3 regions of the Comamonas koreensis genome follow, and region 3 is predicted to be linked to each of the others. Evidence: predicted binding sites of a transcription regulator. Region 3 holds the regulator's gene; each other region holds the start of a gene.
The links. The regulator sigma-54, encoded in region 3, starts transcription at its own class of promoters, with help from an activator protein. The targets are predictions, from matches to a motif close to TGGCANGNAANCTGCTTT.

Region 1: a site for sigma-54 is predicted at 5,263-5,280, ahead of F0Q04_RS03370 (ammonium transporter). Genes of this name have one in related genera too.
Region 2: a site for sigma-54 is predicted at 1,964-1,981, ahead of F0Q04_RS01665 (TorF family putative porin). Genes of this name have one in related genera too.

Annotation. Positions count from the first base shown of each region.
Region 1 is NZ_CP043575.1:715,372-723,047, forward strand. Features, by position in the region: gene F0Q04_RS03345 (amino acid ABC transporter ATP-binding protein) at 1-683, shown strand, start outside; gene F0Q04_RS03350 (HutD family protein) at 700-1,290, shown strand; gene F0Q04_RS03355 (formimidoylglutamate deiminase) at 1,295-2,692, shown strand; gene hutG (N-formylglutamate deformylase) at 2,696-3,523, shown strand; gene F0Q04_RS03365 (FAD-binding oxidoreductase) at 3,658-5,085, shown strand; gene F0Q04_RS03370 (ammonium transporter) at 5,328-6,560, shown strand; gene F0Q04_RS03375 (hypothetical protein) at 6,659-6,961, shown strand; gene F0Q04_RS03380 (aspartate aminotransferase family protein) at 7,120-7,676, shown strand, end outside.
Region 2 is NZ_CP043575.1:333,786-341,461, reverse strand. Features, by position in the region: gene F0Q04_RS01670 (YifB family Mg chelatase-like AAA ATPase) at 165-1,709, opposite strand; gene F0Q04_RS01665 (TorF family putative porin) at 2,037-2,768, shown strand; gene glnK (P-II family nitrogen regulator) at 2,812-3,150, shown strand; gene F0Q04_RS01655 (ammonium transporter) at 3,216-4,523, shown strand; gene F0Q04_RS01650 (aminotransferase class V-fold PLP-dependent enzyme) at 4,612-6,864, opposite strand; gene F0Q04_RS01645 (Lrp/AsnC family transcriptional regulator) at 6,965-7,426, shown strand; gene F0Q04_RS01640 (SMP-30/gluconolactonase/LRE family protein) at 7,502-7,676, shown strand, end outside.
Region 3 is NZ_CP043575.1:5,164,601-5,172,276, forward strand. Features, by position in the region: gene F0Q04_RS23625 (THUMP domain-containing class I SAM-dependent RNA methyltransferase) at 1-534, opposite strand, end outside; gene F0Q04_RS23630 (hypothetical protein) at 732-1,484, shown strand; gene F0Q04_RS23635 (aspartyl/asparaginyl beta-hydroxylase domain-containing protein) at 1,632-2,546, shown strand; gene rpoN (RNA polymerase factor sigma-54) at 2,622-4,238, opposite strand; gene lptB (LPS export ABC transporter ATP-binding protein) at 4,344-5,120, opposite strand; gene lptA (lipopolysaccharide transport periplasmic protein LptA) at 5,144-5,812, opposite strand; one part of gene F0Q04_RS23655 (IS3 family transposase) at 5,923-6,809, opposite strand; one part of gene F0Q04_RS23655 (IS3 family transposase) at 6,809-7,298, opposite strand; gene F0Q04_RS23660 (thiol:disulfide interchange protein DsbA/DsbL) at 7,386-7,676, opposite strand, start outside.

The DNA.
Region 1 (7,676 bases), 770 kb from region 3:
TCGATGTGCAGCCCCAGCAGGTGGTGGTCGTCATCGGCCCCAGCGGCTCGGGCAAGAGCACGTTCCTGCGCTGCTGCAATGGGCTCGAAGCCCCGCAGGGCGGCCGCATCGACATCTGTGGCCGCACCCTGGTGCAGGACGGCCAGATGCTGCCCGAAAAAGCCCTCAATGCGCTGCGCGAAGAGGTGGGCATGGTGTTCCAGTCCTTCAACCTGTTTCCGCACCTGTCGGTGCTGGACAACGTGACGCTGGGCCCGCGCAAGCTCCACGGCCTGAGCCGCAAGGATGCCGATGCGCTGGCGCATGACCTGCTGAAAAAAGTGGGCCTGGGCCACAAGGCCGATGCGATGCCCGGCAGCCTCTCGGGCGGGCAGAAGCAGCGCGTGGCGATTGCGCGCGCGCTGGCCATGCGGCCCAAGGTGATGCTGTTTGACGAGCCGACCTCGGCGCTCGACCCCGAGCTGGTGGGCGAGGTGCTGCAGGTGATGAAGATGCTGGCCGCCGAAGGCATGACCATGATGGTGGTCACCCATGAAATGGGCTTTGCCAAGGAAGTGGCCGATGTGGTCGTCGTCATGGATGGCGGCGGCATCATCGAAGCCGGTGACCCGCAGACAATCTTCAGCAACCCGACCAAGGAGCGCACACGCAGCTTTTTGCAGGCCGTGTTGACAAAGCAATAAACGGGCAGGGATGAGCATGCAATTTTTCAGCAGCAGCGCGCTGCCCGCCGCGCCATGGAAGAACGGCGGCGGCACGACGCAAGAGGTGCTGTGCTGGCCGCCTGGCGCCAGCATCGACAGTTTTGCCTGGCGCATCAGCATTGCGCAGATCGCCAGCAGTGGGCCGTTCTCGGCCTTTGCCGGGGTGGACCGCATCATCACCTTGCTGGGTGGTGATGGCGTGCATTTGCAGGCTGCCGATGGCAGCGTGGACCATTTGTTGCAGCACTGCCTGCAGCCCTTTGCGTTCTCGGGCGATGTGGCGCTGGACTGCCAGCTGCTGGGCGGCGCCTCGCAGGATTTGAATGTGATGACCCGGCGCGGCCGCGTGCAGGCGCAGGTGACGATCCACCGGGGTGGCAGCCTGCAGCTGGGCAGTGCCCAGGGCCTGCTGCTGGCGCGGGCTGGCAGCTGGCGCCTGCCTGCGCAAGCCGCTGCGCTGGTGGCCGGTGGCGAAGATGGCCTGTACTGGACCGCTGCGCCCGGCCAGCCGCTGCAGCTGGAAGCGAGCAGCGACGACGCCCTGTTGATCGCTGTCGCGCTGCAGGAGGTAGCAGCCGGTGTCTGATGCGATGAATACCCATAACCAACTGTTTGCCGCCCAGGCCTTGCTGCCCACGGGCTGGGCGCAGAACGTGCTGCTGCGCTGGGATGCGCAAGGCCTCTTCAGCTCCATCGAAACGGGAGTGGATGCGGCCCGCTGCGCGGGTGTGGCGCAGGCCGGCGGACCGGTGCTGCCGGGCATGCCCAACCTGCATTCGCATGCGTTCCAGCGCGGCTTTGCCGGGCTCTCGGAGTTCCGCGGCCAGGCGCAGGACAGCTTTTGGAGCTGGCGCAACCTGATGTACCGCTTTGCCGCGCGCCTGGGGCCCCAGCACCTGGAGGCGATTGCCACCTGGCTCTACATCGAGATGCTCGAAGCGGGCTACACCAGCGTCTGCGAGTTCCACTACCTGCACCACCAGCCCGATGGCCAGGCCTACGCCCCCGATGGCGAGCTGAGCCTGGCGCTGCTGCGTGCCGCGCAGACAGCGGGCATCGGCATCACCTTGCTGCCGGTGCTCTACCAGAACAGCGGCTTTGGCGGCCAGGCACCCCATGACGGGCAAAAGCGTTTTATCCGCAGCACCGACAACATGCTGCGCCTGCTGGAGACCTTGGCCCCCGCCTGCGCCGCCCAGGGCGCGGCGCTGGGCCTGGCGCCGCACTCGCTGCGCGCGGTGGCGCCCGAGGCCTTGCAAGAGGCCCTGCAGGGCCTGCATGCGCTGAGCGCCCAGGCGCCCGTACACATCCACATTGCCGAGCAGATGGCTGAGGTCAACGCCTGCGTCGCCTGGAGCGGCCAGCGCCCGGTGGCCTGGCTGCTGGACCATATGCCGGTGGACGCGCGCTGGTGCCTGGTGCATGCCACGCACATGGATGAGGCCGAATACGCAGCCGCAGCCGCCTCGCAGGCGGTGGCGGGCCTTTGCCCGCTGACGGAAGCCAACCTGGGCGACGGCATCTTTGACCTGCCGCGCTGGCAGGCCGGTGCCGGCCGCTGGGGCATTGGCTCGGACAGCCACATCGGCGTGAACGCCGCCGAAGAGCTGATGATGCTGGAGTACAGCCAGCGCCTGCAATCGCAGCAGCGCAATGTGGCGGCCAGTGCCCAGCAGCCCCATGTGGGCAGCCATATGCTGTTGGCAGCGGTGCAGGGCGGCGCGCAGGCCAGTGGCCGCGCAGTGGCCGGCCTGGCCGTGGGCCAGCAGGCCGATTTTGTGGTGCTCGATGGCCAGCACCTGGCGCTGGCCGGGCTGCCCGCTGCCGAGCAGCTCGATGCCCATGTGTTTGCCAGCAGCCGCAGCAGTGCGGTGGCCAGTGTCTGGGTGGGCGGCCAGTGCCGCGTGGCCGACGGCCGCCACCGGCTGCACCACAGCGCGCAGCGCGGCTTTGTCGCCGCGCGCAGCGAACTTCTTCAGGAGACGTGATCCATGCATTTTGAAACCGACCGCGCAGCGTTTGAATTCCGCCAAGGCACGGCGCCGCTGCTGATCTCCTTCCCCCATGTGGGCACCTATGTGCCGCCCGCGCTGGCCGAGCGCTTTACGCCCGAGGCGCGCGAGGTGCACGACACCGACTGGCACCTGCCGCTGCTCTACGCCTTTGCGCAGGAGATCGGGGCCTCGACCCTGGTGGCCACGCATTCGCGCCTGGTGGTGGACATGAACCGCCCCCCCGATGGCGCCAGCCTCTACCCCGGCCAGAGCGTGACGGGCCTGTGCCCGGTCGACACCTTTGCCGACACCCCCGTCTACCAAAGCGCCGCGCTGCAGCCCGATGACGCCGAGATTGCCCAGCGCCGCGACCAGGTCTGGAAGCCCTACCACGACCAGCTGGCCGCCGAGCTGGCCCGCATCAAGGCCCAGCATGGCGCAGCAGGCCTGTGGGATGCGCATTCGATCCAGTCGGTGCTACCGCGCTTTTTTGACGGCAAGCTGCCCGATCTGAACCTGGGCACCAACAAGGGCGCCAGCTGCGGCGAAGGCCTGGGCGAGGCGCTGCTGGCCGAGGCCCGCAAAGGTGAGGCTGACGGTTTTACCAGCGTGCTCAATGGCCGCTTCCAGGGCGGCTACATCACGCGCCACTATGGCCAGCCGGCGCTGAACGTGCATGCCATCCAGCTGGAGATGACGCAGAGCAGCTATATGCAGGAGCACATGCCCTTTGACTACCTGCCGGCCGTGGCCGCCAAGGTGCAGCCCCATGTGCGCCGCATGGTGGAGACCTTGCTGGCTTACGTGCAGCAATCGGCACGCTGATTCCGACGCCTCCGCAAACGGTATCCAGGGCTTGCACGGCAGGCCTGGGATGCCGTTTTTTGCTGTAGTGGCCCAGCAGGTTTTGCTGCTGGCGGGCCGCGCCTGTCAGGCAAACCGCCCGACAATAGCGGTCTATGACTACCTCTCGCACCGACAACGCGGCAGCCGCTCCTGCGGCGGCTTTCTGGACCGATCTTGAGCAAGCGCTGGGCCCCAACGGCTTTTCGCGCGGCGCGGGCGCCATCCCCGAGAAGTACTGGACCGACTGGAGCGGAACCCCGCCGGTGCCGCCGCGGGCGCTGCTGCGCCCGCGCAGCACCGAAGAGGTCAGCGCCTTGCTGCGCATCTGCCATGCCCACCGGGTGCCCGTGGTGCCCCAGGGCGGGCTGACCGGCCTGGCCGGCGCGGCCGTGCCAGTGGCCCAGGGCGTGGCGGTGGCTTTGGACCGCATGCAGCAGATCGAGGACGTGAATGCACGCACCGGCCTGATGACGGTGCAGGCCGGCGTCACCCTGCAGGCGGTGCAGGAAGCGGCCGTGGCGGCGGGCTGGGTGTTTGGCGTGGACCTGGGCGCGCGCGGCAGCTGCCAGATTGGCGGCAATGTCTCGACCAATGCGGGCGGCAACGGCGTGCTGCAAAACGGCATGATGCGCGAGCAGGTGCTGGGGCTGGAGGTGGTGCTGGCAGATGGCACGGTGCTGCCGATGCTGCGCCCCATGCTGAAGAACAACACCGGCTACGACCTCAAGCAGTTCTTTATCGGTGCCGAAGGCACCTTGGGCATCATCACCCGCGTGCTGCTGCGCCTGCTGCCCGCCCCGCAGGCCAAGGCCACCTGCATGGTGGCGCTGCCGGGCTTTGACGAAGCGCTGGCGGTGCTGGCGCGCATGCAGGCCCGCTTTGGCAACAGCGTGGCCGCGTTCGAGCTGATGTGGAGCGACTTTGTGCAGACCTCCATCCAGTGGCAAAAGCTGCAGCCGGCCTTTGACCAGCAGCACCCGCTGCAGGCGCTGATCGATGTGGATGGCAAGGACGAGGCTGCGCTGCGCGCTGCGGTGGAAGAGGCCTTGGGCGAGGCCATGGAAGCTGGCGAGGTGGTGGATGCAGTGATTGCGCAGTCGAGCGAGCAGGCCAAAAGCCTGTGGAAGCTGCGCGAGGCGCCCGCCGAGATGACGGCGCACATGCACCCGCCGGTGAACTTTGACGTCAGCCTGCCCCAGGTGGATATTGGCCGCTTTGCTGCGGCCTGCCGCGCCGCCTTTGATGCGCGCTGGCCTGGCCACCACAGCCTGTTCTTTGGCCATGTGGGCGACGGCAACCTGCATGTGACCACCGACAGCCAAACCATTGGCGGCGAGGACGAGGCGCTGGAGGCCGTGCTGTACGGCCTGGTGCAGCAGTTCCAGGGCAGCGTCTCGGCCGAGCATGGCATTGGCCTGCACAAGATGCCCTACCTGGGCTTTAGCCGCACGCCGCAGGAGCTGGCCGCCATGCGGGCGATCAAGCAGGCGCTCGATCCGCTGGGGCTGATGAACCCGGGCAAGGTACTGGCGGCGGACTGAATTCCGTTGTAGTCCCCTCAGACAGAACCGGCGCCTGCAGCGATGCATGCGCCGGTTTTCCGTTGGTGGCTGCTCCAAGGCCCATGGCACCGATGTGGTGCGATCGGGCATAGGCCGGCGGCCTGGCCACCCCTGCGCATGCCCGCAGACCGCGTATCCAGGCGCTTTCCCGCTCCATGGCATAGAAACTGCTACCTTTTGAAACAAACCCGCAATGGATGACAACGTAAAAAGGGGATGGCATGCAAATGGTGCAGATGGCTGCGATTGACAAGGCCGATACGGCCTGGCTCTTGGTCTCTACGGTGCTGGTGTTGCTGATGACACTGCCGGGCATTGCGCTCTTCTATGCCGGGTTGGTGCGGCGCAAGAACGTGGTCAACACGGTGGTGGCCGTGTTTGCGGTGGCGGCGGTGGTGTCACTCACCTGGTTTGCGCTGGGCTACTCGCTGGCCTTCAGCAAGTCCACGGCCTGGCTGGGCGGGCTGGACCGGGCCTGGTTCTCATCGATGCGCCTGGATGCGGCAGCGGGCACCGTGTCGGTCAGCCACCTGGCGCCCCATCTGCCCGAGTCGCTCTATGCGCTGTTCCAGATGGCCTTTGCCGTCATCACCACCACCTTGATCATTGGCGCCGTGGTCGAGCGCATGCGCTTTTCGGCGCTGCTGCTGTTCTCGGCGCTGTGGAGCGTGCTGGTCTATGCGCCGGTCGCCCACTGGGTCTGGGAGAGCGATGGCTGGCTCAACAAGCTGGGCGCGCTGGACTTTGCCGGTGGCGCGGTGGTGCACGTCAATGCGGGCGTCTCGGCCCTCGTCTGCGCGGCCATGCTGGGCCGGCGCCAGGGCTATGGCCGCCAGGCCTTTGAGCCGCACAGCCTGGGCTGGACGGCGATGGGTGCCGCGCTGCTGCTGATTGGCTGGTTTGGCTTTAACGCGGGCTCTGCCCTGTCGGCCGATGGCCGTGCGGCGCTGGCGATGCTGGTGACCATGGTGGCCGCTGCTGCCGGCGCGCTGTCCTGGATGCTGGTCGAGTGGTGGGTGCGCGGCGCGCCCACCTTGCTGGGCGTGCTCTCGGGCCTGATTGGCGGTCTGGTGGCCATCACACCGGCGGCCGGTTTTGTACAGGTGGGCGGCGCAGTCGCCATCGGCCTGATGGCTGGCGTAGCCTGCTTTTGGGGCGCCACCTGGCTCAAGCGCCGCCTGGGTGTGGACGACTCGCTCGATGTGTTTGGCGTGCACGGCGTGGGCGGCATTGCCGGCTCGCTGCTCACCGCCTTGTTTGCCGACCGCGCCATTGCCGGCGTGGATGCCACGGTTCTCAACCAGCTGGTGGCCGTGGCGGCCGTGGCTATTTTCAGCGCGGCGGGCACTGCCATTTTGCTGACCGTTATCCGCGTGGTTCTGCCTTTGCGGGTGACGGCGCAGCAGGAGATCGATGGGCTGGATATCAGCCTGCACCAGGAAAGCCAAAACTAGCGTGATAGGCCCGGCGCCACCGGGTGCCGCCGGGCCACCAGGCTGCAGCGCTCTGTGCCTGCCGCCTGCCCCTCAGGTTCTGCCATGGAGGAGCTTGTATGAACGACAGTGAACGCCTGGCCATCGCCGCGCATTTGCATGTGGCGCTGCGCCGCAAGACGGGCCGGGTGACCGATACCGAGTGGATGGCCAGCGATACCGCCTACGGCCAGGCGATGGCGCGCTTTGCGCTGAGCCATGCGCTGGCCAACCAGGATGCGGAGCTGGAGCGCCTGGCGCAGCGCTTTGCGGCCAGCCTGCCGGGCGCACCCGCCCCAGCGGCGCCGGCCCCTGCCAGCGATCCGGCTGCACCGCAGGGGCTGGTGGCCTCGGCCAAGCGCTATGTAGGCGGCTTGCGTTGAACGGATAGCGACAGGGAGGGAAGGGGAAGCCTGGGAACAGAAATAGGTGGAAATGGAGCAAATGATCCATTAATCTATTGAAAAATTACAAATGATCCTTATACTGTGCGTATCGCTGCCGGCGCAGGGCTGGTGACGCATTGTCAAGGAGTGCTCGCATGAGCCATGTCATCCATCGTTCTCTGGCCCAGGTTCCTCTTGTTGCGGTCGGCGGCAAAGGCGTGGAATTGTTTGACCAGGCCGGTAAGGCCTACCTGGATGCCAGTGGCGGGGCAGCCGTGTCGTGCCTGGGCCATGCCCACCCGGATGTGCTGGCAGCGATGCACCGCCAGCTCGACCAGCTGGCCTATGCCCACACCAGCTTTTTCACCACCGAGGTGCAAGAGGCGCTGGCCGACCACCTGGTCGCGCATGCGCCCGCGGGCATGACCGATGTCTACTTTGTCTCCGGCGGCTCCGAGGCGGTGGAGGCAGCGCTGAAAATGGCGCGCCAGTATTTTGTCGAGATCGGCCAGCCCGAGCGCACGCACTTTGTCGCGCGCCGCCAAAGCTACCACGGCAACACCTTGGGTGCCTTGGCCGTGGGCGGCAATGAATGGCGCCGCAAGCAGTTTGCCCCCATCCTGATGGACGTGGGGCGCGTGGCCCCCGCCTATGAATACCGCGACCGCCTGGACGGCGAGAGCCAGCCCGCCTATGTGGCGCGTTTGCTGGC
Region 2 (7,676 bases), 390 kb from region 3:
CATATCCGCTTTCAAAAAACCGCCGTTCGCAGCAGGGCTGCGCGGCGCAAAAGGGGGATTGTGCGAAGTCAGCGTTGCGGGAGGAACTAATTTTTCTGACTTACTAAACGCGTTTTCTGCATAAGGGTGGACATGCGGCAGCGCTGCCCGCGTGCATGTGCTGCCTACATGCCGCTGCTGCCCAGCAGCGCCCGCCGGTACTGCACCGCCTCGGCCACATGGGCCGGGCTGATGGTCTCCGACTGCGCGAGATCCGCAATCGAGCGCGCCACACGCAAGCTGCGATGGATGCCGCGTGCCGACCAGGCCAGCTGGGCGGCGGCGGTTTGCAGCAGCTGCAGCGCAGCGGGCTCGGCATGGCAGTAATCGTCGAGCGCCTGGCCTTGCAGCTGCTGGTTGAGCATGCCCTGGCGCTGCAGTGACCGGGCGCGGGCAGCGGTCACCCGCTCGCGGATAGTGGCGGTCGATTCGCCGGCCGGGGCGGTCAGCAGCTCATCGGCGGGCAGGGGGCTGACTTCCAGGTGCAGGTCAATGCGGTCGAGCAAGGGGCCGCTGATGCGGGCCTGGTAGCGGCTGACCTGGTCGGGCGAGCAGCGGCAGGCGCGCTGGCGCGAGCCCCGAAAACCGCAGGGGCAGGGGTTCATCGCGGCAATCAGTTGGAAGCGGGCGGGAAAGGTGGCCTGCTGCGCGGCGCGGGCGATGCTGATCTGGCCGGTCTCCAGCGGCTCGCGCAGTGCTTCGAGCGCGCTGCGCGGGAACTCGGGCAGTTCGTCCAAAAACAGCACGCCGCAATGGGCCAGCGATATCGCACCGGGCCGGGGCGGACTGCCGCCGCCCACCAGGGCCACGGCGCTGGCGGTGTGGTGCGGCGCCATCGTGCTGCGCTGGCCCCAGCGCTGGGCATCAAAGCTGCCGACCAGGCTGTGCACGGCGGCGTTCTCCAGCGCCTCGGCCACGCTCAAGGGCGGCAGCAGGCCGGCAAAGCGCTGGGCCAGCATCGATTTGCCAGCGCCCGGTGCGCCCAGCATCAGCAGGTTGTGGCCGCCTGCGGCAGCGATCTCCAGCACCCGCTTGCTGGCCGCCTGGCCTTTGACATCGGCCATGTCGGCGCCGGGGGCCTCGGGCGGGCGGGGCTGGGCGGGCATGCGCTGCCACTGGCTGGGCGCTGCATCGGGCTCGGCGCTGGCGGCCTGGGGCGCAAAGTGCTGCACCACGTCCAGCAGGTGGCTGGCGCGGTAGACCTCGGCATCGGGCACCAGGGCGGCATCCTCTGCACTGCCCGGGGGCAGCACCTGGCGCACCTGCTGGCCGCGCTGGTGCAGGTCCATGCTGGCGGCCAGCGCGCCGCGCACCGGGCGCAATGCACCCGACAGCGACAGCTCGCCGGCAAATTCATAGTCCTTGAGCCGGTCCGCATCGATAGCGCCGCTGGCCGCCAGAATGCCGACCGCGATGGCCAGGTCGTAGCGGCCCGACTCCTTGGGCAGATCGGCCGGTGCCAGGTTGACGGTGATGCGTTTGTTGTGCGGAAACTCCAGCCCGCTGTTTTGCAGCGCTGAGCGCACACGCTCACGCGCTTCCTTCACTTCCAGATCGGCCAGGCCGACCAGGGTAAAGCTGGGCAGGCCATTGGCCAGATGGACTTCGACGCTGACGGGATGGCCGGTGAGCCCGACCAGGGCCCGGCTGTGCACCACGGCGAGACTCATGGGCGGGCTTCCTTGTTGTTTTGCACCTTTTTGGTGCATTGCGAAGCACCTCTTGGAGGCACGGCTGCCACCAGCATCGCAAAAGTCGCTGGCAGCAACAAGTGGCGACAGCCCGGGGAAGGCGTGGCGGCGGCGCCGGCCTGCCATCCCGCGCCCCCGGCCGCCCTGTGGCGGCTCAGAACGTAAGCATTTGCAAAAAAATATAGCGCGCTGCGCTTGTCTGGTGCGCGCAACGCAGCGGGTAGCGCTGGGTTTGGCACGCTCTGTGCATTGTGCTTGCCACAAACGGATGGGTCGAATTCATCAACAAGGAGTGTGGCAATGGCAATGAGCAACAGAGGCTGGATGGTGGTGGCGGGTGCAGCGTTCCTGGCGCTGCCAATGGTGGCAAGCGCGCAGCTGACCGCCAATGTGAGCGTGACCACGAACTACAAGTTCCGCGGTCAGGACCAGAAGTCCTCTAGTGCCCAATGGGTCAAGCCCGCACTCCAGGGAGGGGTCGACTACGCCTTTGGCGACAGCGGCTTTTATGTGGGGAACTGGAACTCCACCGTCGACTGGCTCGACAACAACAAGCTGGAGATGGATTTCTACGGTGGCTACAAGTTCAAGGCCGCTGATGTGGATTGGGATGTGGGTCTGCTGACCTATGTCTACCCCGGCAACACGCTGGGCAACACCACCGAACTGTATGGCTCGGGCACCTACGGTCCCGTGACCGTGAAGTACTCGCACACCGTGTCGAAGGATTACTTTGGCTGGGCCGGCACCAAGTACGACAGCACGTACAAGGGCCGCAACACCGGTTACCTGAATGTGGCATTCGCCCAGGAAGTGGCGCCCAAGACGACCTTGAAGCTGGCCGTGGGCTATACGCGCTTTTCCAGCGACATCAAGGACCTGGGCGTGCCCAACTACCTGGACTACAGCGTGGGCGGTGCCTATGACCTGGGTGATGGCTTCTCGCTGAGCGCTGCCTGGGTGGGCGCCAACAAGACGGGTGCCTTTGGCTTTGTGAACAAGGGTCGCGCGATCGTATCGCTGACCAAGGCTTTTTGACGCAGCGCCGCTGCAATAAGTGACGACAGGAGAGACTATGAACATGAAACTGGTAGTGGCGGTGATCAAGCCCTTCAAGCTCGATGAAGTGCGTGAGGCGCTGTCCGATATTGGGGTGCAAGGCATCACGGTGAGCGAGGTCAAGGGCTTTGGCCGTCAGAAGGGCCATACCGAGCTGTACCGAGGCGCCGAGTACGTGGTGGACTTCCTGCCCAAGGTGAAGCTGGAGATTGCGGTGGCCGAGGACCTGGTGGACCGGGTGATCGAGGCCATCGAGAACGCAGCGCGCACCGGCAAGATCGGCGACGGCAAGATCTTTGTCTCGCCGCTGGAGCAGGTGGTGCGTATCCGTACCGGCGAAACCGGCCCGAACGCGATCTAAAAAACAGCGCTCCGCGCTGGCAAGGCGCGCGCAACAAGCCAATTTATCTTGAAGGTGTGAACAACATGAGACGACTTCTTTCCTTGGCAGGGCTGGCGGCAGTGGCACTGGCCACTGCGGGCAACGCGGCTGCGGCCGATGCGGCAGCTCCCGTTCTGAATGCAGGCGATACCGCCTGGATCATGACCTCGACCATGCTGGTGATCCTGATGGTCATCCCGGGTCTGGCGCTGTTCTATGGCGGTCTGGTGCGCAGCAAGAACATGCTGTCGGTGCTGGCCCAGGTGTTCACGATCTTCTCGCTGATCACTGTGCTGTGGACCATCTACGGCTACTCGCTGACCTTCTCCGGTGAAGGCAACTTCTTTGGCGACTTCGGCAAGGTGTTCCTGATGGGCATCACGCCCGATACCTTGTCGGGTGCGATGGCGACTGTGCCGGAGTATGTGTTCGTCTCGTTCCAGGCCACGTTCGCCGCCATCACCGTGGCGCTGATCGTCGGTGCCTTTGCCGAGCGCATCAAGTTTGCGGCCGTGATGATCTTCGCCGTGCTGTGGTTCACCTTCAGCTACCTGCCGATTGCCCACATGGTCTGGGGCGGTGGTCTGCTGGGCAAGGATGGCGCGCTGGACTTTGCCGGCGGCACCGTTGTGCACATCAACGCCGGTGTGGCCGGTCTGGTGGGCTCCTATGTGCTGGGCAAGCGCCTGGGCTTTGGCCGCGAAGCGCTGGCTCCGCACAACCTGACCTTGACCATGGTGGGCGCATCGCTGCTGTGGGTGGGCTGGTTCGGCTTCAACGCCGGCTCGGCAGGTGCTGCCAACGGTATTGCGGGCCTGGCCTTCATCAACACCATCGTGGCCACCGGCGCAGCCTGCGTGAGCTGGTTGGTGTGCGAGACGCTGCACAAGGGCAAGCCCTCAATGCTGGGTGCCGCTTCGGGTGCCGTTGGTGGCCTGGTGGTCATCACCCCGGCCGCCGGTTTTGTCGGCCCCATGGGTGCCATCGTGATGGGTCTGCTCGCCGGTGCTCTGTGCCTGTGGGGTGTGTCCGGTCTCAAGCGGCTGCTCAAGGTCGATGACACCTGCGACGTCTTTGGTGTGCACGGCGTGGGCGGTATCCTGGGTGCCATCCTGACCGGTGTGTTCTGCGCCTCCAGCCTCGGCGGTGTCGAGCCAGAAGGCTACAACATGGCCCACCAGATCTGGGTGCAAACCAAGGGCGTGCTGATCACCATCGTGTGGTCGGGTGTGGTGGCCTGGATCTCGTACAAGGTGGCAGGTTTGCTGACCGGTGGTCTGCGTGTGACGGAAGAAGCCGAACGCGAAGGCCTGGACATCACCTCCCACGGCGAAGCGGCCTACGGACGTTGATTCTTGCGGATACTCCTTGGGGGGCCGGACGGGTGCACAACCCGGCCGGCCTTTTTTTATGCGCCGTGCTGGCGGTTGAAATGCGTTCTCAGACGGATGCCGTGGCGCGCTCTGGCCACAGCGCCAGGCCGCCGGCCACGCTGAAGGCCTGTTGGTGGCCCAGCCGGCGCAATGCATGGGCGGCCTGGGCGCTGCGGTTGCCGCTGCGGCAGTAAAACACCACGGGGGTATCGGCCGGCAAGGCCAGCCACTGCGGCAGCGCATTGAGCAGGCCCGACAGCGGCACGGCCTGGCTGCTGGCGCCATCGTCCAGGCCAGGCGCCTGGCCCAGCTGCTGTTCATAGGGCTCGCGCACATCCACCAGCAGCGCGGCGCTGCCCGCCTGCTGCAGCGCCTGGGCACGGGCCACGGGCAGCTCCACACACACGGCGGGCGTGGCGGCATCGACGCGGGCGCCGCAGGCCATTGTCTGGTAGGCGGTGGGGGCCAGGTCCTGCTCCAGCGCGGCCTTGGCAGCGGCAAAGGCGGCGGCATCGAGCTGGCCTTGCAGCACGCCGGCCAGCAGCGGCTGGGCTGCAGCTTCAACGGCCAAGGTGCAGGCAAAGCGGTTGTCATAGTCATGGCCGGGCAGCAGCAGGGTTTGCGGGCCCACGGCCCGGGCCAACAGGCGCAGGCTGTCCGCATAGGCGAGCGGCGCGCTCTGCACAAAATCGCTGCGGCCCAGCGCGCCGGGCAGCACGGTATCGCCCACCAGTGCCAGCTGCAGCTGAGTGCCTTCATGCAGCAGGTAGGCGGTGGAGTCTTCGGTGTGGCCGGGCAGCGCCAGGCGGCTTAAGCGGTAGGCGCCCAGCGTGATCTGCGTGGCGCCTTGGGGCCAGCCCAGCGCATCGACCGCGCCCGTGGCCTGCAGCGCAGCGGGAACGGCAGCGCGCAGCTCGGCCGCCGATGAGGCATGGTCGCCATGGCTGTGGGTATCGAGCACGGCCGCCAGGGTAAAGCCCCGGCAGCGCAGCCATTGCGCCAGGCGCTCGACCAGCTCGGGCAGCGGATCGACGACCACACAGCGCTGGCTGGCAGCATCGGCCAGCAGGTAGCAGCAGGCGCCGTCAACGACAAAGCGCGTCAGCAGCGGGGCTGTGCCATGGGCGGTGTCCTCAGGCGCTTCCACCAGACAGTTCGCGCGCAGTGCCGCGCCGCAGGCGCGGATGCGCTGGCAGGCCTCGGCGATCATCTCGGCCGGGTCGGCCGCGCCAAAGGACATGCGCACCGCAGCGGCCGTCTGCCAGGCGGGCAGGCCCATGGCCTCGAGCACATAGCTGGGCTGCGCCTTGCTGGCACTGCAGGCCGAGCCGCCACTCACCCGCAGGCCGGCAGCGTCAAACAGATCGAGCAGCAGCTTGGCGCTGAGGCCCGGCACGGCAAAATTCAACGTGGTGGGCAGGCACAGCGCGGGCGGCGCATTGAACACCAGGCCGGCAAAGGCCTCGCGCAGTGCGGCTTCGAGCTGGCTGCGGTGGCCCGCCATCGTGGCGGCGCTGGCAAAGCTGCTGCCGTCCTGCAGCGCGCGCAGCACGGCGCCCAGCGCGGCAATGCCGGCCATGTTCTCGGTGCCGGCGCGCAGTGCGCCTTCCTGCCCGCCGCCGGCCAGCAGCGGGGTAAAGGGCGCGCCCTCGCGCACATAGAGCATGCCCACGCCCTTGGGGGCATAGAGCTTGTGGCCGGAGAACGGCGCGTAGTCGATGCCGCGCTCTACCGGCTTGAGCGCCAGCTTGCCCAGCGCCTGCACGCCATCGACCAGCCACAGCGCCGGGCTGCCGCGCAGCGCATCGGCAATGCCGTCCAGGTCGCTGATGACGCCGGTTTCGTTGTTGGCGGCCATCGTGCACACCAGGCCGGCCGAGGGTGCCTGCGCGCGCAGCCAGGCCAGGTCATGGCGGCCATCGCGGCCCACGGGGATGGCGGCAATCGGCAGGTGCAGGCCGAGTACGGCGTTCCAGTGCTTGAGGGCCTCGGGCACGGCCTTGTGCTCGGTCGCGCCATAGAGCAGCTGCAGCACAGTGCTGTCGCCGGCCTCGCGGCGCTGGCGCAGGGCGCTCAGCGCCGACAGCACGGCGGTCTGGATGCCCTCGGTCGCACCGCTGGTGAACAGCAGCTGGCCGCTGGGCACGCCCAGCACCTGGCGCGCGGCGGCACGTGCTTCGTCGAGCAGCGCGCGGGCCTTGAGGCCGCTGCCATGGATGCTGCTGGGGTTGCCGTAGGCATCGGCCATCACCGCCAGGGCGGCGGCGCGGGCTTGGGGGAGAACGGGGGTGGTGGCGTTGGCGTCGAGGTAGATTTCCATGCCCAAATTGTCCAGCCCGGGCCGGGGAATACAGTCGCAAAATTCGCCAGCTACTGCACAATATTGGAGTTCTATTCCAGAAAATAGGAAAAAAATGAAATTGGATTCTATTGACCGCAAACTGCTGGAGTTGCTGCAGGCCGACGCGGAGACCCAGGTGGCCGATCTGGCGGCCCAGGTCGGGCTGTCGGCCACGCCCTGCTGGCGCCGTATCCAGCGGCTCAAGGAGGCCGGGGTCATCAAGCGCCAGGTGGCGCTGGTGGACCGCGACAAGGTCAATGTGGGCGTGACGGTGTTTGTGGCGGTGCGCACCAGCACGCACAGCCAGGAGTGGTTTGAGCGCTTTCGTGCGGCAGTGGCGGCCATTGCCGAGGTGGTCGAGTTCTACCGCATGAGCGGCGAGGTGGACTACCTGCTGCGCGTGGTGGTGCCCGATATCGCCGCCTACGACAAGGTCTACAAGCGCCTGATCGCCGATACCCAGCTGCTCGATGTGTCGTCGAGCTTTGCGATGGAAGAGCTGAAGTTCACCACCGCCTTGCCGCTGTCCTATATTCCATAAGCCAGCCTCGCTGCAAGCCAGGTGGCACAGATAATGCTTAGGGTTTTCCATGCAATTCATTTCTAAAGGAACGCCATGATCTGGCATACCGTGGTCAGCCAGCCCTTTGCGTTGGGGGAGTCCCCTTTCTGGCAAGCCAGCGGTGGTGTTCTCTATGGCGTCGATGTCGCTGGCAAACAGCTGTGGCGCACGATGCCCGGATCGGGCTATATGGACCGCTGGGACATGCCCGCCGAGCCCGGCTGCATTG
Region 3 (7,676 bases):
TGGCGCATCGCCCTTGTCCTCGCGCCAGCCGCGCTTGAACAGCGCCTCGCCCGAAGTATCGATATAGATGGTGGCGCCATCGGTGGTCAGGTGCAGGTGCACGCGCACATCGGGGTGGTGCGTCTCCACGCTGGGGCGCACGCCGTGGCGGCGCTCGCGGAAGCGGTCGGCAATCGCATCCTTGACGCGCAGCGCGGCAAAGTTCAGGCTGGTCAGCGGGCTGTGCTGGGAGGTGACCTCGATCTTGAAGGTCTCCTTGGGCGAAAACCAGATCTCCCAGGCCACCTCGCTGGCGGCACGGTAGAGGTCGTTCTCGTTGCGGTACATGCTGTGCGAGAGCTCGACCAGCACGCGCTGGGCCAGGCGGCTGTGCAGGTTCAGCAGCAGCGCATCGCGCCACATGCCGCGCAGCATGACGCCGCCGCGCGCCACCAGGAGGTCCTGGCCGCTGGCGCCGGTGATGGCATGGACTTCGTCCGCCAAAAGGCCCTCGACGCCGGCGGCGCAGGGCAAAAACAAATGCAGTTGGTTCATAAGCAGGGGGGCAAGCATACGCGCTTGCCCCATTGTCTGCCAAGCGCACGGGAATGTGGACTGTGCCAGTGGCATTCGGCAGCCCGGCTCCTATAGCGCAGCGGTAACGGGTGGCTGGCTGCTATAGTCTGGCCCCAGAGCGGGCCGCAGCCCTCGGTGCAGCCGCCCTTCCCCTCCATCACTCAGAGAGAATGCGGATGCCCTACCTCGGAGCTGGCGTACACGTCATCATTGCGCTGTTTTTTGCGGTCCACGCCGTGCGCAGCGGCCAGAACAACTACTGGCTGTTTGTGCTGCTGGCCTTCCCCTTCCTGGGCAGCGTGGTGTATTTCTTTGCCATCTACCTGCCCAATTCGCGCCTGCAGCGCCATGCCCGCAGCCTGGCGAGCAACGCCGTCAAGGCGCTGGACCCGACCCGCGAGGTGCGCGAAGCCCAGGCCGCCTACGACTACAGCCCCACCGCGCAGAACCAGATCCGCCTGGCCCAGGCCCTGCTGGCCAATGGCCAGGCCGAGCAGGCCTTTGGCCACTTTGAGGCCAGCATGAAGGGTCCGTTTGCCAACGACCTCGATATCCGCTGGGGCGCTGCGCAAGCGGCCTACCAGGCCGGCCATCCGCAGCAGGCGCTGCAGCAGCTGCGCGTGATTGCCCAGGCGGATGTGCACTTCCGCGCCGAGGCCGTGGGCCTGCTGGTGGCCAAGGCCTACGCCCAGCTGGGCGACCAGGAGATGGCGCGCAAGAGCTTTGACTTTGTGCGCCAGCACTCGGGCAGCTTCGATGTGATGGCCGAGTACGCGATCTGGGCTGCGGGCCAGGGCGACTGGCAGACGGCCAATGGCCTGCAGGCCGAGCTGAACAAGGCGATGACGCACTGGAGCGGCCAGCAGCGCCAGCTCAACCGCGAGATGCTGCAGCGCCTGAAAACCGCCTTTGCCGCCCAGCCCAGGTAAGCCCACCTGGCTTGCCATTGACCAAACCGCAATAGGCCTGCTGCCAGCAGGCCATCCCACCGCCCCGCAGCCCTTGCCGCGCGCCAGTTTGCGCTTGCGCAGACAGCCGCCACAGCACAGTCGCTAAAATCGCTGTCTATGGCAAAAATCATCGTTCTGGCCCTGGTGCTGCTTTTCACTGGCTGCGGCCTCTACATGCACCTGCGTGGCAAGGTGCGGCACAAGCTGCTGCGCCAGCTGTTTGACCACTCCACGTTCACGGCGCCATTCAATGTGTTCATGCTGATGTTCAGCAAGGTACCGCGCACGCCCTACCTGCCCACCAGCACCTTCCCCGACCTGGCCCCGCTGCAGGCCCACTGGCGCGAGATCCGCGAAGAGGCCATCGGCCTGCACCAGGCCATGCAGATCAAGGCCGCAGCCAACAACGACGACGCGGGCTTCAACTCTTTCTTCAAGACCGGCTGGAAGCGCTTCTACTTGAAGTGGTACGGCCAGGCCCACCCGTCTGCGATGGAGCTGTGCCCCAAGACCACGGCGCTGGTGCAGTCCATCCCCGGCATCAAGGCGGCCATGTTTGCCGAGCTGCCGCCCGGCGCCAAGCTCAACCTGCACCGCGACCCCTATGCGGGCTCGCTGCGCTACCACCTCGCTGTGCTGGCGCCCAATGATGACCGCTGCATGATCGAGGTCGATGGCACGCCCTACAGCTGGCGCGAGGGCGAAGGCGTGATCTTTGACGAGACCTTCATGCACTGGGCCGAGAACCGGTCCGAAGGCAACCGCATCGTGCTGTTCTGCGATGTCGAGCGCCCGATGACCAATGGCTTTGCGCAGTGGCTCAACCGCTGGCTGGGCACGCATGTGGTCGCTGCCGCCAGCTCGCCCAACAACGAAGGCGATCCGCGTGGCTTCATCAGCCGCATCTTCAAGATCTCGTTCTACATGGGCCAGTACCGCCGCCGCTTCAAGGCCTGGAACAAGACGGCCTACAAGCTCACCAAGTTTGGCCTGATGCTGGCCGTGCTGGCCTTGTTCATCTGGTGGCTGTGGCCAAAGTAAAGCGGCTCCGTCTCAAAGCAAAACCGCAGTGCCTAACGCAACTGCGGTTTTTTTATGGGCCCTGGCTGCTTGCGCTTACAGCGCCTTGCGCAGGCTGGCCGGCGGGATGCGCATCGCCTCGCGGTACTTGGCCACCGTGCGGCGCGCGCATTCAATGCCCTGGGCCTGCAGCAGATCGGCGATTTTTGCATCCGACAGCGGCTTTTTCGCGCTTTCCTCGTCCAGCAGCTGCTTGATCAGCGCCTTGACCGCCGTGCTCGACGCACTGCCGCCGGTCTCGGTGCCCAGGCCCGAGCCAAAGAAGTACTTGAGCTCGAACGTGCCCTGCGGCGTGGCCATGTACTTGGCCGTGGTCACGCGGCTGATGGTGGACTCGTGCAGGCCCAGCTCATCGGCAATCTCGCGCAGCACCATGGGGCGCATCGCCAGCTCGCCATGGACAAAGAAATTGCGCTGGCGCTCGACGATGGCCTGCGAGACGCGCAAGATGGTGTCAAAGCGCTGCTGGATGTTCTTGATGAACCAGCGCGCCTCCTGCAGCCGCTGCTGCAGCGCGCCATGGCCTTCGCTGCCCTTGTGGCTGCGCAAGGCATTGGCGTAGACATCCTGCACGCGCAGGCGCGGCATCACCTCGGCATTGAGCTGCACGCTGAAACCGGGCACCGGCAGGCCGCGCTCATTGCTGAGTCGCACGATGACATCGGGGATGATGGTGTTGCGGTCCACATCGGCATAGGGCCGGCCGGGGCGGGGCTCGAGCTTGGCGATCAGCGCCAGCGCGCTGCGCACCGCGGCATCACTGCATCCGGTCAGTTGCACCAGCTTGCGCACATCACGGCGCGCCAGCAGCTCCAGCGATTCCTGGCAGACCAGCAAAGCGGTCTCCAGCGCCAGCGCATCGGCCTCGGGCGTGTCCGAGCCCTCTTCATCCAACAGGCGCTGCTGGGCCTTGATCTGCAGCTGCATGCATTCGGACAGGTTGCGCGCGCCCACGCCAATCGGCTCCAGGCTTTGCAGCAAGCGCAGCGCCACAGTCAGGTGGTGCAGCAGCACTTCGTAGCGCTCGGGGTCACTGGCGTCGCCAAAGCTTTGCGCGAGCTCGGCCAGCGTTTCTTCGAGGTAGCCGTCGTCGTTCAGTGATTCAATCAGAAAGTAGAGCGCGGCCCGGTCTTCCTGGCACAGGCGCAGCGACAAGGCCTGGCGGTGCAGCACATCCTGCAGGCTCAGGTGCTCGCTGCGCCGGTCGGACATCGGCGTCTCGTCGTCGTCATCGCTGGCGCTGGAGCGCGCGGGCAGATCGCCACCCCACTCTTCCCAGTCCGATGCCGAATCGCCGGCAGCGGCCTCGGCATCGACGCCGGTTTCCTTGCCCGCGCCAAAATCCAGCGGCTGGTCGGAGGTTCCGGGCTCGAAATCGCTACTGTTGTTGGTGTCGGTGCTGGCAGCAGTATCGGCACCCTTGTCGGCTGCGTCTGCAGCGTCTGCAGCTTCGGCAGATTCAGCGGCTTCTTTACCGGCTTCAGCCTCGGGGGCCTCATCGCCCTCGCGCTCCAGAAACGGGTTTTCGTCGAGCATCTGCTCGACTTCCTGCGTCAGTTCCTGCGTGGACAGCTGCAGCAGGCGAATCGACTGCTGCAGCTGGGGGGTCAGGGTCAGGTTCTGCGATACGCGCAGCGACAGCGACGGCATCATGGCTGCGCCTCCCCACGGGCTGGGGCAGCTGGCAACGGATCAGCCCTGCCGGCCCCGCAGCGCGGGACGGCATCTTGGCTGGCACGCCCGCCAAGGCGTGCGGTGTCACATACGGAAATGTTCACCCAGATACACCCTCCGGACCTCTGCGTTCTCCACAATCTCTTGCGGCGTCCCGGCGGCCAGCACCTTGCCATCGCTGATGATGCAGGCATGGTCACAGATACCCAGGGTTTCGCGCACATTGTGGTCGGTGATCAGCACGCCAATGCCGCGCTCCTTGAGAAAGGCGACAATGCGCTGGATCTCGATCACGGCGATGGGGTCGATGCCGGCGAAAGGCTCGTCGAGCAGGATGAAACGGGGCTGGGTGGCCAGCGCACGGGCGATCTCGACCCGGCGGCGCTCGCCGCCGGACAGCGCGACTGACGGTGATTCGCGCAGGTGCTCGACCCGCAGCTCCTGCAGCAGCGCGGTGAGCTGGCGCTCGACCTCGGCGCGCGAGAGCGGCTTGCCATGCTCATCTTTTTGCAGCTCCAGCACGGCGCGCACATTGTCCTGCACGCTGAGCTTGCGAAAGATCGAGGCTTCCTGCGGCAGGTAGGACAGGCCCAGCTGCGAGCGCTGGTGGATCGGCATATTGGCCACCGACTGCCCATCGATGCGGATATCCCCGCCATCGCTGCGTACCAGGCCCACGATCATGTAGAACGAGGTGGTCTTGCCCGCGCCATTGGGGCCTAGCAAACCCACCACTTCGCCCTTGCGCACCGACAGCGACACGTCCTTGACCACCTTGCGGCTGCCATAGGATTTCTCCAGGTGCAAGACCTCCAGCTGGCTGCGGTGGTCGCTGTTGGCGACCCGGGCGTTGACGGAAATGGTCGACGAGTTTTCTGCCACGGTCACTTGGCTCCGTCGTTCAGTTGGGTGCTGGGGCGCAATGGCGTCTTGTCATCGGCAGCGGGCTTGGCCGGGGCGCTGGCCTTGTCGTCCGCCTTGCCATCGGCCTTGGGCGTCAGGATCACACGGACGCGGTCCTTCTTGGGCGCACCGGGCTTGGGATCGGCCGCCGCCTGGGCGCCCTTTTGGCCGGAGACCGTGAAGGTATCGCTCAGATTGTTGTAGACGATCAGCGGGCCACTGACCTGGTCGGTCAACGTGGTCTCGCGGTAACGGCGCAACTCGCCGCGGCGCTCAAAGTGCACGGTGTCATCGCGGCCGTTATAGGTGATGACCTCGCCTTCGCCTTCGACGAACTCGTCAGGCGCGCCTGGGGCCGAGTCACGCTTTTGGCGGAAGAATGCGAGCTTGCCCGGCGCAGCAGTCACCACGCCGTGCTGGAAGCCGTCGCGGTCCTGGCTCACGGTCAGCTGCGCGCCACGGATGATGATGGTGCCCTTGGTCACCACCACATTGCCCGTGAAGACACTGGTCTGCTTGAGTTCATCGTGGCGGCCATCGTCCGCCTCGATGTTCATGGGTTTGGTGCGGTCTGCACGCTCGGCGTGCGACAGCAGCGGCACGGCCAGGGCCACTGCCACCAACAAAGAGTTAAAAATACGGTGTCTCATAAGGCATGAATCTTGCTCTGCCCCATTGTAGCCATGCTGGAGCGTTAGGCCGTTTCTGGCACAAAAAAGCCCGCGTGTGAACTGACCCCAAGAAGTTGGACAGTTGGAAGCTAGGGACTGAAGGCCTGAATCCGGTATTGCACCGGACTCAGGCCTTTTAGTTTTAGCTTGATGCGTTGGTGATTGTAGTAATGGATGTAGTGGTGAAGACCTTCTTGAAGCTGCGCCACACTGCTGAACTTGTTGAGGTGGAAGAACTCGGACTTCAAGGTTCCGAAGAAGCTCTCCATCGCTGCGTTATCCAAGCAATTGCCCCGACGTGACATGCTTTGCACCAGGCCATGATCGGCCAGCAAGCGGCGATAGGCACGACTTTGGTACTGCCAGCCCTGGTCGGAATGCAGCAATGGTTTTTCCTCCCTGCCCAGCTTGCCTAGCGCCTTGCGCAACATGTCACCCACCATCTTCAAGCGCGGTTGCGTATTCATCTGATAGCTCACCACCTCGCCATTGAATAGATCCATGACAGGCGACAGGTATAGCTTTTTACCCAAGACGTTGAACTCTGTCACGTCCGTCACCCATTTCTGGTTAGGCTGCTCGGCCATGAACTGGCGCTGCAACACATTGGCCACGTCCGCGTGCTGCCCGGCGCGATAGGAGCGATATTTCTTGGGCCGAACCAGGGACTTCATCCCCATTACCTGCATCAGGCGCTGCACGCTCTTGTGGTTCACATGACAGCCATTGCGCTTGAGTTCAAGCGCAATACGCCGATAGCCATAGCGTCCTTTGTGAAGCTCGTAGACAGATCGGATCTGAGCCTTGAGCTCAGCGTATTTGTCGCCTCTCCTGTGCACTTGAGCCTGGTAATAGAAGGTGCTGCGCGCCAGCTTACCTGCCCGCAGCAAGTCCTTGAGGTCGTGATCTGGCCTTAGCTCAAGCACTATCCGCGCTTTTTCTGCGCAGCTTGTTTTTTCGCCTGAACCAAGGCCTCCAATTTTTTTAGGTACGCCACCTCCGCGCGCAGGTACTTCACCTCTTTGAGCAAATCTGCGTGCGAACGCGTGTCGTCCGCAGACATAACTGCTTGTGCCTGTGCGGGCTTGGCTGTGGGTGGGTTTGGCATCTTCTTGGAGCGTCCTCTTGGCCGGGGTGCAAGTGCTTGCGGCCCACCGTCGTGATATTGCAGCTCCCAGGCGCTGATGACACCCGTGCCACCCCGGATATCAAACAAGGTAATCGTCTCTCGTGCAGACAGATCATCTCGCCACATCCGCTGCAACACTGCCAGTTTGAAGTCAGCGCTGTAGCGACTGAACTTCTTGCGCAACCCTGATAGGCCATGCTGCTGGTAGCTCTTTACCCAACGTCGCACTGTCGCTTGGTCGAGACCGTGAGCATGGGCCAGTGCTCTGAACCCATGCTGCCCCTGCACGTAGCCCTGGACAACTTCCAGCTTGTAACTCTCGTCGTACTTCGCCATGAAAAACACCCCAAAGGTTGGATTGATGTCCAACTTTTGGGGTGCAGTTCAGTGCGCGGGCTCTGTCTCAAGCGTTGGGGAATCCGCTCAGCCTTGTGCAGCCAGGAACTCTACCACTTGCAGCACGTTGCTCATCGAGCCGGCACGGGTTCCGTCGGTGTAGTACTTGCCCGCCACGCCCAGCGATGGAACGCCTTCGACGCCGTACGACTCTTGCAGCTGGGTGGCCTTGCGCACCTGGCCTGCGACGCTGAACGAGTTGTAGGCTTCCTTGAACTTGGCCAGGTCCACGCCGTTCTTGTCCATCCAGGCGAAGATCTCGTCGTCCTTGTTCAGGCGCTGGCGCTCGACGTGGATCGCACGGAAAACCTTGACATG